4 regions of the Leptolyngbya sp. AS-A5 genome follow, and region 1 is predicted to be linked to each of the others. Evidence: predicted binding sites of a transcription regulator. Region 1 holds the regulator's gene; each other region holds the start of a gene.
What was found. The regulator NtcA, encoded in region 1, controls nitrogen genes in cyanobacteria. The targets are predictions, from matches to a motif close to TTTGTANNNNNNNNTACAAA.
Positions count from the first base shown of each region.

Region 1 (4,196 bases):
CTGATGCCGCGACTTCCTGGATATCAGTTACGTATATTTCCGGTCAGTTCTCCGGTGAGCGTTCAGGAGCGATTTAATAACCGAGTGATTACCAATCCGGGCATGGGTCAGAGCCGAGATCCGCGTGTCGGAATGCGATCGGGGAGCGGAAAAGGCGCAGGGCAAAGCCAAGATCCAGATGACCTGTCTTATGCTGGATTTGGCGACAAGATTAGCCAAAACGTGCGGAATCCATTAAAGCCGCGAGCCATCATGCGGGTGAGATCGCAGATCGAAGGCTTTTGGCGGGTGATGGCTTTCGATCGCTACACAGGGCAGGGTTGGGAGGTGTCGCGCAACGACAAGACGCAGACGATTAAACGCTCACCTTGGTCATATCGGTTCTTTCTGCCGACTCCGGTGACGATCGGCAAAACACGCGAAGTGGTGCAGACCTACACGATTATTGCCCCAATGCCGAATCTAATTCCGGCGCTTTCAAGGGCGAGAGAAATCTATTTCCCGACCGATGAAATTGCGATCGACCCCGAAGCAGGATTACGTGCGCCGATCGAGCTGGGCGATGGCATTACTTATACCGTGGTGTCGGATGTGCCGTATCGCGATCGCACGTTGCTGCGGCTGTATTCGGCCAGAGCGCAGTATCCAAAAGAGAGTCCACACTTACAGATTCCGGCGGGAATTGCTCAGAATGTCGCTAAAGAAACGAAGCGAATCCTGGCAACTTCTGAACAGCCGATCGAGTCCGATTATGAAAAGGCGCTTTATCTGGGGCAGTATTTGAAGCAGCGTTATCAGGTTCGGCAAGACCTGGATTTGCTGAAGCCGGGTGAAGATCTCGTCGAAGCATTTTTGCAAAATCAAGGCGGCGATCGCGATCATTTTTCTACGACGCTGACGATGATGCTGCGATCAATTGGCATTCCGGCGCGATTAGTAGCGGGATATGCGCCCGGAGAATTTAATCCCTTCACCGGACTGTACATTGTGAAGAATACCGATGCTTACGCGATCACAGAAATCTTCGTGCCGCGCGTGGGATGGTTCACGATCAACCCAATTCCGGGACATGAACTGATTCCGCCGTCGATCGAGGAATATCAGCCCTTTAGTCTGTTGCAGCGATTTTGGAACTGGGTCGCGGGATGGCTACCTCTGCCTGTAACGGCTTGGATCAGCGAAGTAATTCAGACGATCAGGAGCGCGATCGGCTGGTTTTTGGCGCTGTTTACTCAAGGATTAGGTGGATTCTTTACCGCGTGTTTGCTAATGATTAGCACTGCCTTGCTGGTTTGGCTGTGTGGTCAAGGCTGGAAAAAATGGCAAACTTACCAGCGGTTGCAGAAGCTTGCACCGATGGAGCGGCTTTATCAGCAAATGCTGTCTCGCCTCGAAGCGCAAGGCACTCGTAAATCTTCAGCAGATACGCCGCTAGAATATGCCCGACGAGCAAAAACCATGCGGACTCAAGAGCAAGCAGGTGCGATCGAAGACATTTCCCAAGCGTATGTGAAGTGGCGCTACGGACGAGAAAAACCTGAAATTGAAGCGCTGCGGCATCAGTTGAAGAGACTAAAACCTCAGCGAAAGTAAATGAGTAAGCCTGTGCCAAAGGCAACACCATTGGCAGTATTCGTTTCGGATAGCAACCGTCTCGACTTCAGCAGCACAAAGGAATCCGCTCGAATGGGTGCAAGTGACACTATCGACACCCGATTCGAGCTACGGTATAATCTTCCGAAATTATTCAGCCCTGAGAGGGAGAATCTAAGCGTGCCGAAAAAAACACGCTCGAAAGTAGAAAATTCCCAGAGATTTTCAGGATCACGGCTAAAATGTAGCGCAGTGTACAAAAAGCATTCGGTGACTCAGTTTTAGTGGTCTAAAGTCATCAATTGTTTACAAAGCTCGATCGCTGACCGGCTCGTAAACTCATCCAGCACTCGACACGACAAGGAAAGAAATGGTTGTGACCAAGGATAGACCGCTTGCAGCAATGTTCCGTCAGATTGGAGGAAGTGCATATCCTCCCGTGATTGAGACGTTTGAACGGGGCAAAACAATCTTCTTTCCCGGAGATCCGGCAGAACGAGTGTATTTTCTGGTCAAGGGTGCCGTCAAACTGTCGCGGGTATACGAAGCAGGCGAAGAAATTACGGTGGCGCTGCTGAGAGAAAACAGCGTATTCGGGGTGCTGTCACTGATTACCGGACAAAGAGCCGATCGCTTTTATCACGCCGTTGCCTTTACTCCGGTTGAGTTGCTTTCGATCCCGATCGAGCAAGTCGAGAAAGCACTGAAGGAAAACCCCGAACTTTCGATGCTGATGCTCAAAGGCTTGTCCTCGCGAATTTTGCAAACCGAGATGATGATCGAAACCCTAGCGCACCGGGATATGGGATCGCGATTGGTGAGCTTTTTGCTGATTCTCTGCCGCGATTTTGGAGTCCCATCGCAAGAGGGAATCATGATTGACCTCAAACTCTCGCATCAAGCGATCGCTGAAGCGATCGGTTCGACTCGCGTGACGGTGACGCGCTTACTGGGAGATTTGCGTCAGGACAAAATGATTTCGATTCACAAGAAAAAAATCACCGTTCACAATCCGGTAACGCTAAGTCAGCAGTTTACCTAATTGGACTAGAATTCTTTCCTTGAAGACCCGCCCGAAGTATAAATCGAACAGGCATAATGATAGGCGGATCTAGAATTGCCTTGCCAGTGTAAAAGTGCTGGTCTAAGGATCTCTTGGGAGTCTTATGTCCGATGTCGGGCTGATTTTAATTCTGGTGGTGTTGGTGTTGGGTGGAGTGATCGCAACAGTGGGTGATCGCTTGGGAACTCGTGTGGGAAAAGCGCGGCTTAGCTTGTTTAATCTTCGTCCGAAGCAAACCGCGGTCGTAGTCACCATTTTGACCGGAACGCTGATTTCTGCCTCAACTTTAGGAGTGCTGCTGCTGGCAAGTAAAACCTTTCGCGAAATGCTGCTGAACTTTGGGCGAATCCAAACCGAACTGCGCGATCGCGGACGCGATTTGGAAAAAGCTGCCACCGATCTGAAGGCGACCGATGCTCAGAAAGCCCAAGTTGAGAAACAGCTCACAGAAGCCCGATCGGAACGCGCCCAAGTTGAGGAACAGCTAAAGCGAATCAATGCCGATCTGAAAACTTCAATCGATCGCCAACGAGAAACCAATGCTCAACTCCGCACCACCGAAGCGCAGCGTGATCTCACGCGTCGTCAACTGATCGCGGTGTCTGGTCAAGCATTAAAACTCCGCAGCGATATCAATCAACTGCAATCGGAACAAAAGACCCTGATTATGCAGCGCGATCAGGTCAAGCAGCAGATCGCCGAGCGCGATGCAGAGATTGCCGAACGCACCAAACTGATTGAACAACGCGATCGTGAGATTAATGAGCGCGATCAGGTGATTGGGCAGCGTGAGACGGATCTGAAGCGATTAGAGGCGCAACGAGCCAGCCTAACTGCGACACTGCAGCAAATTGAACGGGATGTCGAACTAATTCGCAGCGGCGATCTGGCGATTTATCGGACACAAGTGTTGTCTTCTGGCGTGGTGCGCGTAGGGAATTCAGAAGGTGCGAAAGCAGCGATCGATCAACTCCTGCAATATGCAAATCGTTCTGCGGTTGAGGCACTGCGGCTCGGACGAGATGATCTGCAAATTGTGCAGATTCGGACGACGGAAGTTGAAAGTTTGATTCAACAAATCAGGAATGGTCAAGATTATCTGGTTCGGGTACAAGCCCTCGCAAACTATGTCAAAGGCGAAAACAAACCCGTGTTTGTTTATATGAGTGCAGTCCCCAATCGGGTTGTGTTTTCTGCGGGAGAGACGATCGCTGCCCAAACGATCGATCCCTCCAAGCTTGCACCGCAGGACTTCCAACGGTCGATTCAAGAACTGCTTGCTGTTTCTAATACTCGCGCTCGTGTCGCTGGCGTTTTGAACGACAACATTCAAATCGAAAAACTGCTTACATTAGGATCATTCATTGACCAGCTGCGGCGCTATCCCACTCCGGTTGAACTGCGAGCGATCGCATCGGATACCACATACACGGCTGGGCCGCTCAAAATAGAATTAGTGGCAGTTCAAAACGGACAAGTGGTGCTGAGAGCATCGAGCTAACATATCCAGCGAATAGGGGAGTAGAGACGCAGCATGGCG
Region 1 covers NZ_JAMPLL010000022.1:35,902-40,097, forward strand. The annotation lists gene NC980_RS19880 (DUF3488 and DUF4129 domain-containing transglutaminase family protein) at 1-1,593, shown strand, start outside; gene ntcA (global nitrogen regulator NtcA) at 1,964-2,635, shown strand; gene NC980_RS19890 (DUF3084 domain-containing protein) at 2,760-4,157, shown strand; gene NC980_RS19895 (Holliday junction resolvase RuvX) at 4,191-4,196, shown strand, end outside.

Region 2 (4,196 bases), on a different contig from region 1:
GTCAATTCCAGTGGATCGCGATGCAGACGAAGCAGAACGACGCGCCTTCCGGGAGTTTTTGTCAAATCTTAGCCCGGATGAACTGATCCAGCGCGGACGGTTTAGCAGTGGGGAAGCCCAGTAAACATTCCGCTCATGCAGTATCGCCGCTTCGGTCAGACGAATTTGTTTTATTCGATGTTTTCGCTGGGGACGATGCGCTGTCTGTCGTCTCCCCAAGTGATGGAACAAACGGTTCAACGAGCGATCGAGTTTGGGATTAATCACATTGAGACGGCGCGGGGATACGGCAAAAGCGAGGAATTTTTGGGGATGGCGTTGCAGGCTGTCGCGCGTGACTCTCTTTTTCTAACGACAAAGCTTCCACCCAGTTTAGATGCCGCACAAACCGCTCGCCTGATCGATGAGTCTCTAGAGCGGCTTCAGGTAAGTTCTATCAATAGCATTGCGATTCACGGCTTAAATACCTGGGAACATCTCGACTGGGTTAAAGCTGAGACGGGCTGCATGAAAGCGATTCAAGAGGCGATCGCAGATGGGCGAGTGCGGCATATTGGCTTTTCGACACATGGCTCGCTCGATTTGATTTTGGCAACGATCGAAACCAGTTTATTTGAGTTCGTCAATTTGCATTATTCGTTTTTCTTTCAGCGAAATGCTCCTGCGATCGAGCTTGCTCATCAGAAAGATATGGGCGTTTTCATTATTTCGCCTGCGGATAAAGCTGGAATGCTACACACGCCGCCACAAACATTAATCGATCTCTGTGCGCCATTCTCACCGCTTGAGTTGAATTATCGATTTTTATTGAGCGATTCTCGAATTACCACTCTGAGTGTAGGAGCCGCGAAGCCTGAAGAATTAGATTTGCCGGACTTAGAGAAAGATTTGAGCATCGAGGAAGCAATCGATCGCCTGCAAGCGAGAACAGCGATCGACCTCAATCAGTGCAGCCAGTGTTATCAGTGTTTACCTTGTCCCGAATCGATCCATATTCCTGAAGTGCTGCGCTTGCGAAATCTAGCAACAGCCTACGATATGACCGGTTTTGGTGAGTACCGCTATCGAATGTTTGAGAATGCGGGGCACTGGTTTCCGGGAAACAAAGCAAATCGCTGTACGGATTGCGGCGATTGTTTACCGAGATGTCCGGAAGAGTTAGACATTCCGAAATTATTACGGGAGACGCACGATCGCTTAAATGGCAACCCTGGGCGGCGATTGTGGCAGGATTAGACTGAAGAGAGCGACAAACCGTGACATTGTGCAAGGCTGAGGTTTGTATAGAAGAGCCTAAAGCCTCAATTTGTCCATAAAAAACGGGCAGAGAACAACACTCTGCCCATTGACAAAAAAGAAGTCTTACAGATCCTTTTCGCCCAATTCCCGCGCCATATAGTCAAAGGGTTGATCCAGGAAGCGAGTATCTGCAATACCGGCTGCGGCAGCTTTCGATTTCACAATGTCCTTCATGATTTGAATACCGCGCACGGTCGGGCCACAAGGAACGCCTAACGAGTTGTAGGTCTCGCGCAATCCTTCTAAAACCCGCTCATCTAAAACATCCGTGTCGCCTGCAACCAGCGCATAAGTAGCATAGCGCAAGTAGTAGTCCATATCGCGCAGGCAAGCGGCATAGCGACGAGTCGTGTAAGCGTTTCCGCCCGGACGAATCAGTTCTGGATTTTCTTCAAACAACTGCGAGCCAGCTTGGCGCACAATTTCTGCGGCATCTGCATTAATCGTCGCAGCCGCTTGAACGCGAGCCATTCCGGTATCAAAATAAGTTTTCAGGCTGTCGATCGCATTGCGATCCAAATAACGCCCTGTAATGTCGTAGTTTCTAATCAGGCTTGTCACTGCGTCCCGCATGAAAGTCTTCTCCCAAAAATTGGCTCAATTTGAGTTTTGCCGAATTTCCCCGCTTTACAGCAAGCTTCGGGGATTCGTAAAAGATGTAAGCTCAGTTTACCACGCAGGCTTGAGCCTCCATGTTGAACCGTACCTTGGAGCTTGTCGCCAGATGAGATGATTGTTACAATTTTTAATTCTTGTAGAAGCGATCGCCAAGCCAGAATTCCTACTAGCCGTGCGCTTTGAGCCTTAATCAATACTTAATTCTGTAGAACGTAAATGATTTTGTATCTTCTGATACAAAACTGCGTTAAACCTGTTCCTACCATAATTCAGGACAGATTGCGGTGAGCGGACGGCATCCCTCTAAATGTCGATTCCTGATCCGATTCAATGCTCAGCGTAGAGCAAGTTACGCGATTTACTAGGAGTATTTCATGGCAACCCCACAAGAGATCTTGGCGAAGATCAATGACGAGAACATTGAGTTGATTGATCTCAAATTCATCGATACGCCAGGGATTTGGCAACACCTCACCCTGCACAGAAGCCAAATTGACGAAAGCAGCTTCACCGACGGCGTTCCGTTTGATGGATCGAGTATTCGGGGTTGGAAATCGATCAACGAGTCAGATATGTCGATGGTTCCTGATCCGGATACGGCATGGATCGATCCGTTTATGGAACACAAAACGCTGAGCATGATTTGCTCGATTCAAGAGCCGCGTACCGGACAGCCCTACAGCCGCGACCCGCGATCGATTGCCCAAAAAGCGATCGATTATCTGCAATCGACCGGACTGGGTGACACCGCTTTCTTTGGTCCTGAAGCAGAATTCTTCATTTTCGACGATGTTCGCTACGACCAAAACCAGCACGAAGGCTACTATCACGTCGATAGCGCTGAAGGCATTTGGAACTCTGGTCGCCAAGAACCCGGCGGAAACTTAGGATATAAGCCCCGCAACAAAGAAGGCTACTTCCCCGTGGCTCCGACCGATACTTCGCAAGATATGCGATCGGAAATGCTGTTGACGATGGCGAAGTGCGGCGTGCCGATCGAAAAGCATCACCATGAAGTGGCAACGGGCGGACAGTGCGAACTCGGCTTCCGTTTCGGAACACTGATTCAAGCCGCAGACTGGCTGATGACCTACAAGTATGTGATCAAGAATGTCGCTCGCAAATACGGCAAGTCTGTCACCTTCATGCCGAAGCCTGTGTTTGGCGATAACGGTTCGGGAATGCACTGTCACCAGTCGATCTGGAACAACGGTCAACCGACTTTTGCAGGCGATGGCTACGCAGGGTTGAGCCAAACTGCACTGTGGTACATCGGGGGTATCCTCAAGCACGCGCCGTCGCTGTTGGCATTTACAAACCCGACCACGAACTCCTACAAGCGCTTGGTTCCTGGCTTTGAAGCTCCAGTGAACTTGGCATACTCGCAAGGCAACCGCTCCGCATCGGTACGGATTCCGCTCTCTGGCACCAATCCGAAAGCGAAACGCCTAGAGTTCCGCTGCCCGGATGCGACCTCGAATCCCTACCTGGCATTTGCGGCAATGCTCTGTGCGGGTATCGACGGTATCAAGAACCAAATCGATCCGGGTTCACCGCTGGATGTAGATATCTACGAACTCAGCCCCGAAGAATTGGCAAAAGTGCCTTCAACTCCAGGATCGCTTGCTGAAGCGCTGAAGAGTTTGGAGACCGATCACGAGTATTTGACCACAAGTGGAGTCTTTACCGAAGACTTCATCGAAAGCTGGATCAGCTACAAGCTCGATCGCGAAGTGATTCCGATGAGCATTCGTCCGCATCCGTATGAGTTCATGCTCTACTACGACTGCTAAAGCGTTCTGATTTTGCATGAAAAAAGCGATCGGGCTAAGTGGCCCGATCGCTTTTTTCATGCAAAATCGTTCGCTCAAAGACGATTCTCACCGATTAGAATTCGTTACACTTATTCATAGTCGTAGATTGCTGCTTAATATCACCATGCCCGATACACTCACCAAGCTGGCATATCAAACTTTTCAGCAAGGCAAAAGCTACTTTGGTTTAGCGCATAAAGCTCTTAGCACTCAATTGCTTAACATCGTTGCGCCTGCTCCAGCCGAAACCAAGCCGAATCCAAAACCGCTCTCGTTTGAACTGATTCACACCATCCAAAAGCGCATGGATGCCATTCTTGAAACCGATTGGCAAGATGCCGAAAAAGGAGTTTATCCTGCAAGTCTCTTGTTCGATAATCCCTGGGACGATTTCTTCCGCTACTATCCTGCCGTTTGGCTGGATCTGCCGGAAATGTGGCAGCGCGTGAATCAAAAGCGCCATCA
Region 2 covers NZ_JAMPLL010000001.1:249,067-253,262, forward strand. The annotation lists gene NC980_RS01270 (bifunctional nuclease family protein) at 1-124, shown strand, start outside; gene NC980_RS01275 (aldo/keto reductase) at 136-1,236, shown strand; gene apcB (allophycocyanin subunit beta) at 1,363-1,872, opposite strand; gene glnA (type I glutamate--ammonia ligase) at 2,292-3,710, shown strand; gene NC980_RS01290 (class I SAM-dependent methyltransferase) at 3,856-4,196, shown strand, end outside.
Region 2: the regulator NtcA is predicted to act here: its motif matches at 2,139-2,158, upstream of glnA (type I glutamate--ammonia ligase).

Region 3 (4,196 bases), on a different contig from region 1:
AAGTTTGGGGCTTAGAGAAAGATGGCGCGATTTACATTGGCGGCAGAACCAACCGCGCCCAAGTCACGTTTGAACGGGAATTTCTGGGAATCCTGGACGCGATCGACCAAAATCAAACAGAATCAACTCCAACTAGCCAACTTGCACAAACTTAAGGAGTAAATCGCTGTGATACAAGACAGGCCTCGACTTGATCGGCTTGAAGCTGAGATCGGAAGCCAACTTACTCTCAACGCTTCGCTAAGAACTTCGATCGAACTTCTCAACAATACGGTTGAATCCCAGCGTCAAGAAATCGCTGAATTGAGAGCAGCGACTGAAGCACTTTTGCAAACTGCCCAGCTTCATCAATCCAATATCAAGCTTCTTTCAACAGAATTTTGTCGCGATGGACATGGAGTATAGATGCCTTATCGCGTCTCTTTGCTGCTGACGATCTCACTCATCATTCCACTCGGTTACTTCGTACGATTCTCGCCGCTATTTCCAAATTGGTTTAGCGATGTGTTCGGAAGTATTGCTTATCAAATCTTCTTTATTTCACTGGTTCAATTCTGTTTTCCGAAAACGCCGATCGCCAAAACTGTAATCGGCGTTTTTATCTTTGCGTGCGCGATCGAATTCTTGCAACTCTGGCAGCCTCCTTTTCTCCAAGCCATCCGCGCCACACCTCCAGGACGATTGATTCTCGGAAATACCTTCCTGTGGTCAGACTTTCCGTCCTATGCGATCGGAAGCACAGTCGGATGGCTCGGAATGCGCCAGCTTAAACGGGCTTCGTATGGCTAACTTCGACCACCGTATGCACATTCCCGCGAGGGGTGTAATCTGCTTTGACAGAGATCTCTAGCGGATCGCAGGCAGCGACGATATCATCGAGAATTTGATTCGCGGCTTCTTCGTGAGAAATGTAGCGATCGCGGTAGCTATTGATATACAGCTTGATCGCTTTGAGTTCAACCACGCGCTGATCCGGCACATAGTTCACATAAATTGTGCCGAAATCGGGATAGCCCGAAAACGGACATTTACAGGTAAATTCCGGCAGCGTAATCGAAACCGTGTAGCGTCGCCCCGGTCGTGGATTTGGAAAAGTAATCAGCTTGCCTTCTTCGATCAGGCGTTCCCCATACTTCACTTCTGGGCGTTCTTGCGCTTGTGTCATGTTGAATCTGAAAAAATAACCTGACTGATCTTAGCAATCGGATTTACACGACGATCGCCATCCGCTTGAGGAACTTCTCCGTACAATCCCCGAAATTGATCCCCAAATCGAAATTTTTCTAGAAGAATCTTGACGAAAATCGCTTTGATTGCTTTAATTGCGGCTATTCTCAGGGCATTCCATTACGCTTCGACCGAAATACCTTATTGCTATGAATCCAATGCCGCAAAAAACGCCTCCCCGATCGGTGAACCTGCCCCCGCAGCCCCCGTCGGTTGGTTATTCCCCCTCCGTGCCCATCTCTGTCTATCGAGAAGTGGTTGCCGAACTCCAGGCAGCTAAAACGGAAATGGAGTCGATCAAAACTCAAAACCAGCAGTTAACCAAGCAAAATCAGCAACTGCGTCAGGAAATTGAAAAAGCCGTTCAATCTGCACTCAACCTACGCCAGTTCTCTAACTCGATCGCACCAGTCAAGCCTGTGGCACCGCCCCGGATCGATTTGACCCTCGACAGCGAACCCGTTTCATTTCAAATCCCGGTGATGCCGCCGAGAATGCTCGTAGAGCCGGAAGCTGAAGTGATCCCGCCGCACCTTGAGCTAAAACCACTGGACGACGACAAGCTGGTCATCGAGCAAGACAGCCAACCCCGGCGCAAACTCAAACTCGAAAAAGAATCAGGCATCGAGCTAAACGGCTGGATGCTCGGCGCTGTGATTTTACTCATCGTTGTGAGTGCTTTTGGTGCAGGCTTCCTGCTGGTGCGTCCCTTACTCAATCCTTCGGCTAAGTAATTTCTTGATTCGTAACGCATTGCAATTCTGAAATTACGAATTGCAACCAGGGAATTCCGATTTTTATCGCTCCGTGCGAAACTCGGAAACAGCACTACGATCGGGCAGACTCAGTTGTGAATCTGTATCAAATGTTGCAAAATCTACTTTGTGAACAATGATACATAGTGTCATGCCCGAACGATAGAAATTAGGATTAAGGAGTGTAAGGCTTGAAAAAAGTAGAAGCGATTGTTCGCCCATTTAAACTCGATGAAGTCAAAATTGCATTAGTGAATGCTGGAATTGTCGGTATGACTGTTTCTGAAGTCCGAGGCTTTGGACGGCAGAAAGGCCAAACTGAGCGCTACCGGGGATCTGAATACACGGTAGAGTTTCTGCAAAAGCTCAAAATTGAAATCGTGGTCGAAGACGATCAGGTGGACATGGTGGTTGACAAAATCATCGTGGCAGCCAGAACCGGAGAAATTGGAGACGGTAAGATCTTCATTACTCCCGTTGACCAAGTGGTTCGGATCCGCACAGGTGAGAAAAACTTTGAAGCGGTTTAACGACAATCATTTTTTCTTAAGCTAAACAAAAGAGGCAACTGATATCGGTTGCCTCTTTTGTTTAGGGTGTAGGTCTTAATCGGGTCAGTTTCAGCTTAAACGGGCCTCCTGCTGTCTCTCCAAACGCTTTCACGCGCACAATGTAGTTTCCTGCCCGCGCAATTCGCGTAAACAGCAGCGAATTGGTCGTGCCATCAGAACCATCGTCGTTTTCTGCGATCGTCGCTCCTCGCGTAGACATCAGCGCCACGATCGTATCGAAGTTATCCGAAGACAAATCGATCGCAATTTGATCCCCTGCCTGCAATTGCACAAGATAATCCCGCGCAAAGTTGCCGTCTCCGGTTGGAATATCCGTATCGGCTAAGCGATCGTTGACTTCCCGCCCCGGAGTCAGCGGAATCGGGGCATACGTGCGATTAGGCGTTTGTGCCATGGCACGAGTTGAAAGTACGCTGCCTGCGGCACACGCGAGCGTGACCGGCATTGCACAAACCCAAACCATCCATCGTTTCATCTTCACTCCTCACCTTGCTTTACTGCGCTTGACTTAAAACCTGCTCTAGGGCAGCGATTTCAACATCCCCTGAAAACACGCGACCATTCATCACAAAGAATGGTGTGCCATTAATGCCTAGCTTTTCTGCGAGTTGTACATCCGCTGCGATCGCCGCTTCGGCAGCTTGAGAGTTGCGATCGCGATCAAAGCGCGTCACGTCTAACCCTAAGCTTTTCGCCAAGCTCGCATACAGCGGCTCACCTAACTGTTGCTGCTGTGCGAACAAGCCATCGTGAAACTCCCAGAATTTCCCCTGCTGTCCGGCAGCCCAAGCGGCTTTTGCGGCTGGGAGTGCCTGAGCATGAATGCTAGTTAACGGTAAATGCTTATAAACCAGTGTGACGCGATCGCGGTTCTTTGTCACAAACTCGCGCACTGTTCCGGCTGCCGCCTGACAATAGGGGCACTGAAAATCAGAAAACTCAACAAGAACGGTTTTTCCGGCTCCTTTAGTCGGTGATTGGGCGATCACCGCTTTTGGCTTTTGCTGCAATTCCTGAATAAAGGACTGCTGTGCTTTGCGCTGAGTTTCTTGTTGCTCACGCTGGTAAGCTTGCACCGAGTCTAAAATCGCCTGGGGATTTTTCTGAAGGACTTGTAAAACTTGGGCTTCAAAATTTGGATCAATTTTGGTGGAATCTGCCTGCACCGGAGCAGAACAGCTAAATAAAATCAAGCTGACCAATAACCAGCTTGCGAAGTGTTTTAGCCTTCTCATTGCGTCTTAGCTCTAAAATCTGCCCTCGCACTATAGCTTATGTTAGCTATCGAGGGTAAAGAAGCGGGGAGCGAGGGATAAGCGTTGAGGAGACTACCCGATCGCTCTTGTGCAAAAGCAATTCTTTCCCCACTCTCCACCCACCTTCTACATTTCTTGCAGAATCGATGTGTCATCGCGCCCAACCTGAGTAAGAATAGAAGGGGGATCGCTTTACTGGGTGACGTAAGACTGTCGAGCAGTCGCGCAAAAGTTCGCTACTCCATCCGGATTGCAGGGATGAACAGCAACTTTACAGGATTCAGCAGTCCCAGCAGTGTGTTTTGAGTTGGAAACAGAACTTCCGCAACCGTTGATTTTGGTCAACTTCGGAGCTTCAACCCGCTTCCGATCGATCACCTGCACAC
Region 3 covers NZ_JAMPLL010000021.1:27,206-31,401, reverse strand. The annotation lists gene NC980_RS19470 (cytochrome c biogenesis protein) at 1-155, shown strand, start outside; gene NC980_RS19465 (hypothetical protein) at 169-405, shown strand; gene NC980_RS19460 (DUF2809 domain-containing protein) at 406-789, shown strand; gene queF (preQ(1) synthase) at 767-1,165, opposite strand; gene NC980_RS19450 (hypothetical protein) at 1,377-1,961, shown strand; gene NC980_RS19445 (P-II family nitrogen regulator) at 2,174-2,512, shown strand; gene NC980_RS19440 (DVUA0089 family protein) at 2,574-3,029, opposite strand; gene NC980_RS19435 (thioredoxin domain-containing protein) at 3,049-3,789, opposite strand; gene NC980_RS19430 (hypothetical protein) at 4,003-4,196, opposite strand, start outside.
Region 3: the regulator NtcA is predicted to act here: its motif matches at 2,083-2,102, upstream of NC980_RS19445 (P-II family nitrogen regulator).

Region 4 (4,196 bases), on a different contig from region 1:
TAAATCCGATAAGCTAAAATTTTGGGTTTTGACAGTCACAAGTAGACTAAAATTTTTCGTTGAAATTCAGCAAGTTCGTAGATTGGCAAAAGTTGATCGAACCGATAAGAGGTCAAGCTAAGCAGAGATTAGATTGCGTTATCAATTTGGGCGCCTGTCGATCGTAAATCTGCCAAGATTGCGAATAATCTAAATATTTCTTCAAATATCGCCAAATTCTTGAATTCCGTATGATACAGCGATTGTAAATTTACTTCCTAACCCACAAATTAGAATTTCAAGTTTAGAATCGAGAGGTACAATTTGCAGAAGCTAAGCAACTTAATGAAATGGCTGTTTTAAGAAAAGCGCATAGGCTGCTGGGTGCTATTTACACAGTGCAGTCAAGATGAAGACTGAATATTGCCCTATGATCTTAAGCACCGATTTCTTAAAATTGTTTAACTCAAAGCGATGCCGATTCGCTCAGTCTACGATCGAATTGTGAAGCTCATTCAGGCTGACAACTTAAATATCAATTCAAATGTTAGTTGTCATTTGAGTTGTGGAGTTGTTCAGTGTGTTTGTGCCAAGTTGCAATTCGAGCCAGTTTAATATTTCACGCTGAAGGATTAACCCTTTAGAGGGACGGCAACCTCCGATATGTGATTGTTAATCTAGGAAGCAAAGCTGAGTTTTCGATCTTCGTGTCGCTTTCTCAAGCAAGTGATTTGTCGCATACCTGGAATCAGACAGATGAAATTTGAGGATATTTACCAATTTTTCAAAGATCCGCCACCTTTCTATCTCAATAAAGAACTGGCGGTCTGTTACGTTCTCGCCGTCCTCTTGCGGGGAGATTCTTACGGAACTGAATTAATTCAACTGCTTGAAACAGAATATCCGCTGTATCGACTATCAGACACAGTTCTCTACAGTGCCTTGAAGTTTCTTGAGGATGAAGAAATGGTCACAGGCTACTGGAAAAAAGTCGAAGGTCGGGGTCGTCCCCGTCGCATGTATCAGATTAAATCTGAAGCCATGCCGCAGGCACAGGATCTTGCTCGACTCTGGCGCGAATATGCCGTTAAACGCGAAACCGCGCACGAGAATTCAGGAGTTCCTCAGGTTAGTGGGGCTGAGAAATAAGCAGCGGAGTTCTATCGATGTCCCGTTGTTGTCTAAACTGATGGTGTAATTGGGATTGCTCTTTAGTTGCGCCATGACTCAGCCTGTAATTGCCTCAACGCTTCTTCTCACCGTTCTATTAATGATTGGGCTGTTTTTCTTCATTCGCGCCTCAGTCAAAGATCGAACTCAGGAGGTGCGCTTGCTGTCTGACCAATCCGAAGATTCTCTGCTGTCTCAGTTGCGCTCCTACTTCGGGCAGCGCTCTTATCGAGTGGCGGCGATCGACGCAGCGAATAATCAGGTTACATTTGAAGGCGTAGTTCGCCCTAGCGTGTTCCTAGCAGTCTTTCTGTCCTTGCTTGCCTCGATCGGTGTACTGTGCTTTGTGCTCGTCCTCTCGATGGTGCTGCCCGACTGGTCAAATTTTTGGTTTGGATTATTGCTCCTGTCGCCCTTGGCAGGAGTCTTTTACTGGAAAGGGGCAGGGCGAGTTGAGCAGGTATCGCTTAGAGTAGAGCCGAGTCTAGATGCCGCATCGCGGAGCGTGATTACTGTAAAGGCACACCGGGATGAGTTAGCGGAGTTGCAGCGATTTTTAGAACTGAAATCAGAATAGCTCTGCTTCGGATCTAGCACCGTCAGACCGATCAAATGTAAAAGCTCCCTTCGTTGCGTTGAAGGGAGCTTTTATCAGATGAATGCTTTATATTAACTTGCTCAACTGAACCTGTAACAAAATTTAGCTACAGTTGCACTTCGCATTCAGAGCAAGCAAAGACCGATAAGCCGAACCATTTAAAGGTTCTGCCAATGGCAAAAACGTCTATCGGCTCCGGGACGGAACAACGACAGCATCCACTTCATCTTCAGAGGTTCGCAAGCTGGGGAATAAGAAATGATTTTCTTCCACATATTGTGCGCCAAATAATCCCTTCTCTGCCCAGAAGTATCGATCCGTGGTATGCTCATTTCTCTTGACCAGCAACAGCGCGGGCGGCACGATGCCTTCAGAGTGAATGAATTTGCGAGCAGCAGTAACGGGTTTATCTTCGCCACACTCAATGCTAAATTGAGGAACGCTTTCTAAAATCCGTCTTCCTTCCTGCCGCCGCCGACTCTTGCGTTTACGTCTCCTTGCCAAACCCTTTACCTCCTTAGGTTCCAAACTGCCGAAACTTGTAATGATCGTTACAAAACCCGTCGCAACTATATCAGCTCCCGCCCTAGACTTCAACTTCTCTTAACGCATCTATACAAAGTCTTAATTTTCTTTTTCCGAATTCCTGCTAGGTCATCAAAAGGAGTGGGGTTACACTCACAAAAGTTAAGACAAACGGATGCAAAAGGTTGGGGATCAGAGCTATCTACTAAATTAATAAGAAAAATTACTTATCGTCAATCCTTATTTTCCTAAAATCTGCCGAAGAAGAGATGCTAATGCCCACAAGTAGCGAATTCATTGAGTTGTGTCGATCGCAAATTGCGTTATTGACTCAGGCACTGGGGGCATCGCTCAGCGTGATCTATCTGACGGAAGAATTAGTTGAGAGTTCTCAAGCGCGTTTGATGCCGATCGCAGCTTACCCAGAAGCGGCTGGGACGCTGGATACGACTCAACGGCTGGCGCTCCCGGCAGCCGTTGAGTCGTATCCAGAGGTGACGACATCGAGCGGACTAACTCAGCCAAAACAATTAGTTTTGCCGCTGATTCATGAAGAATTAGTGTTCGGGTTGCTCGTGACCGAGCGTGAGGATCGTCCTTGGACAACCTGGGAGCGATCGCAGGTAGAGCGCATTGCCAATACATTATCGCTGGCTTGCGTAATGGATCAGCGGGCGCAGTGGCTCGATCAGGCTCAACGGCAACATCGATCAAGGCAATCTCAGCAGCATGATGTGTTGGATAATTTGCTGCACCAGTTAAAGAGTCCACTGACGGCACTCCGCACGTTTGGAAAGCTGTTAGTCAAGCGGATGCAGGCGACAGATGCAAATCGTGAGATTGCAGGCAGTATTTTGCGGGAAAGCGATCGTTTACAGGAGCTTTTACAGCAGTTTGACGAGGCGATCGACCTCGATTCCGTGGATGTGTTGGCGGAGGATGCCTCGCTGGTGAGCCGTCCGATTCCTTTGCTGCCCGCAGGGGTGCTGACCACTTCTAGTCTGGAGTTGATGCCCTGTTCGGTGAATGAGATTTTGCTGCTCCTAGTTGAAACGGCAGGCGCGATCGCGCAAGAAAAAGGGCTGGCACTTAGAACCGAAGTTCCAAACCCCCTCCCCCTTGTTTCTGCCAATCCTGGGGCGCTGCGTGAGGTATTAAGTAATCTAATCGATAACGCTTTGAAATATACACCGTTAGGCGGAGAGGTGCATATCCGGGCAAATCATAGGGACGATTATGTGAATGTTTGGGTTAGCGATACGGGATATGGAATTCCGCCGCAGGATTTAGAGCGGTTATTTGAGCGGCATTATCGGGGAGTGCAGGCGGATGGTGATATTCCAGGGACAGGGTTGGGGCTGGCGATCGCTCGCCGACTGATTGAACAAATGCACGGGTCGATTCAGGTGTTTAGCCCATTAAAAAGCGAGGGCTGGATCGCTCAAGACGACCACCCCCCGCAGCGAGGAACAAGTTTTGTTGTGAAGTTGCTGAAGAACGAAGTTGAGGAAACCCTCACAGGTAAGGGTTAGGAGCGCGGTAAGGTCAAGGCGCTGGTGAGGCGGAGATTTAGATCCGAGTTAGGACGGATGGAAATTAAATCAACGCGATCGCCCCCAAAGATCAGCCCTGCCAAAGCACCGACTCCAGTTCCAATCAAGACTTCTTCGGCGCGAATATTACGATCGCCCGTGACGGCAGAAATCCCTGCAGCAGCAGCGCTACCCAGCACCGCATCCTTAAGAATTGTGCCTGTACTTGCACCACGACGCACCGTTTCTGTCGTTGTAATCGGGTCAGAAGTTGCCGCGATCGCGACTCGCTGGCCATTTGCCAGGATGAGTTCCGAGGCGGTGAACTGGGCTGCACCTTGAGAAACCGTGAGCTGACCAGCAATTTGGCTACCCGATGGAATCAAAACTGT
Region 4 covers NZ_JAMPLL010000013.1:54,669-58,864, reverse strand. The annotation lists gene NC980_RS15825 (PadR family transcriptional regulator) at 736-1,128, shown strand; gene NC980_RS15820 (cofactor assembly of complex C subunit B) at 1,202-1,726, shown strand; gene NC980_RS15815 (DUF3155 domain-containing protein) at 1,934-2,251, opposite strand; gene NC980_RS15810 (GAF domain-containing sensor histidine kinase) at 2,548-3,804, shown strand; gene NC980_RS15805 (S-layer homology domain-containing protein) at 3,801-4,196, opposite strand, start outside.
Region 4: the regulator NtcA is predicted to act here: its motif matches at 2,286-2,305, upstream of NC980_RS15815 (DUF3155 domain-containing protein).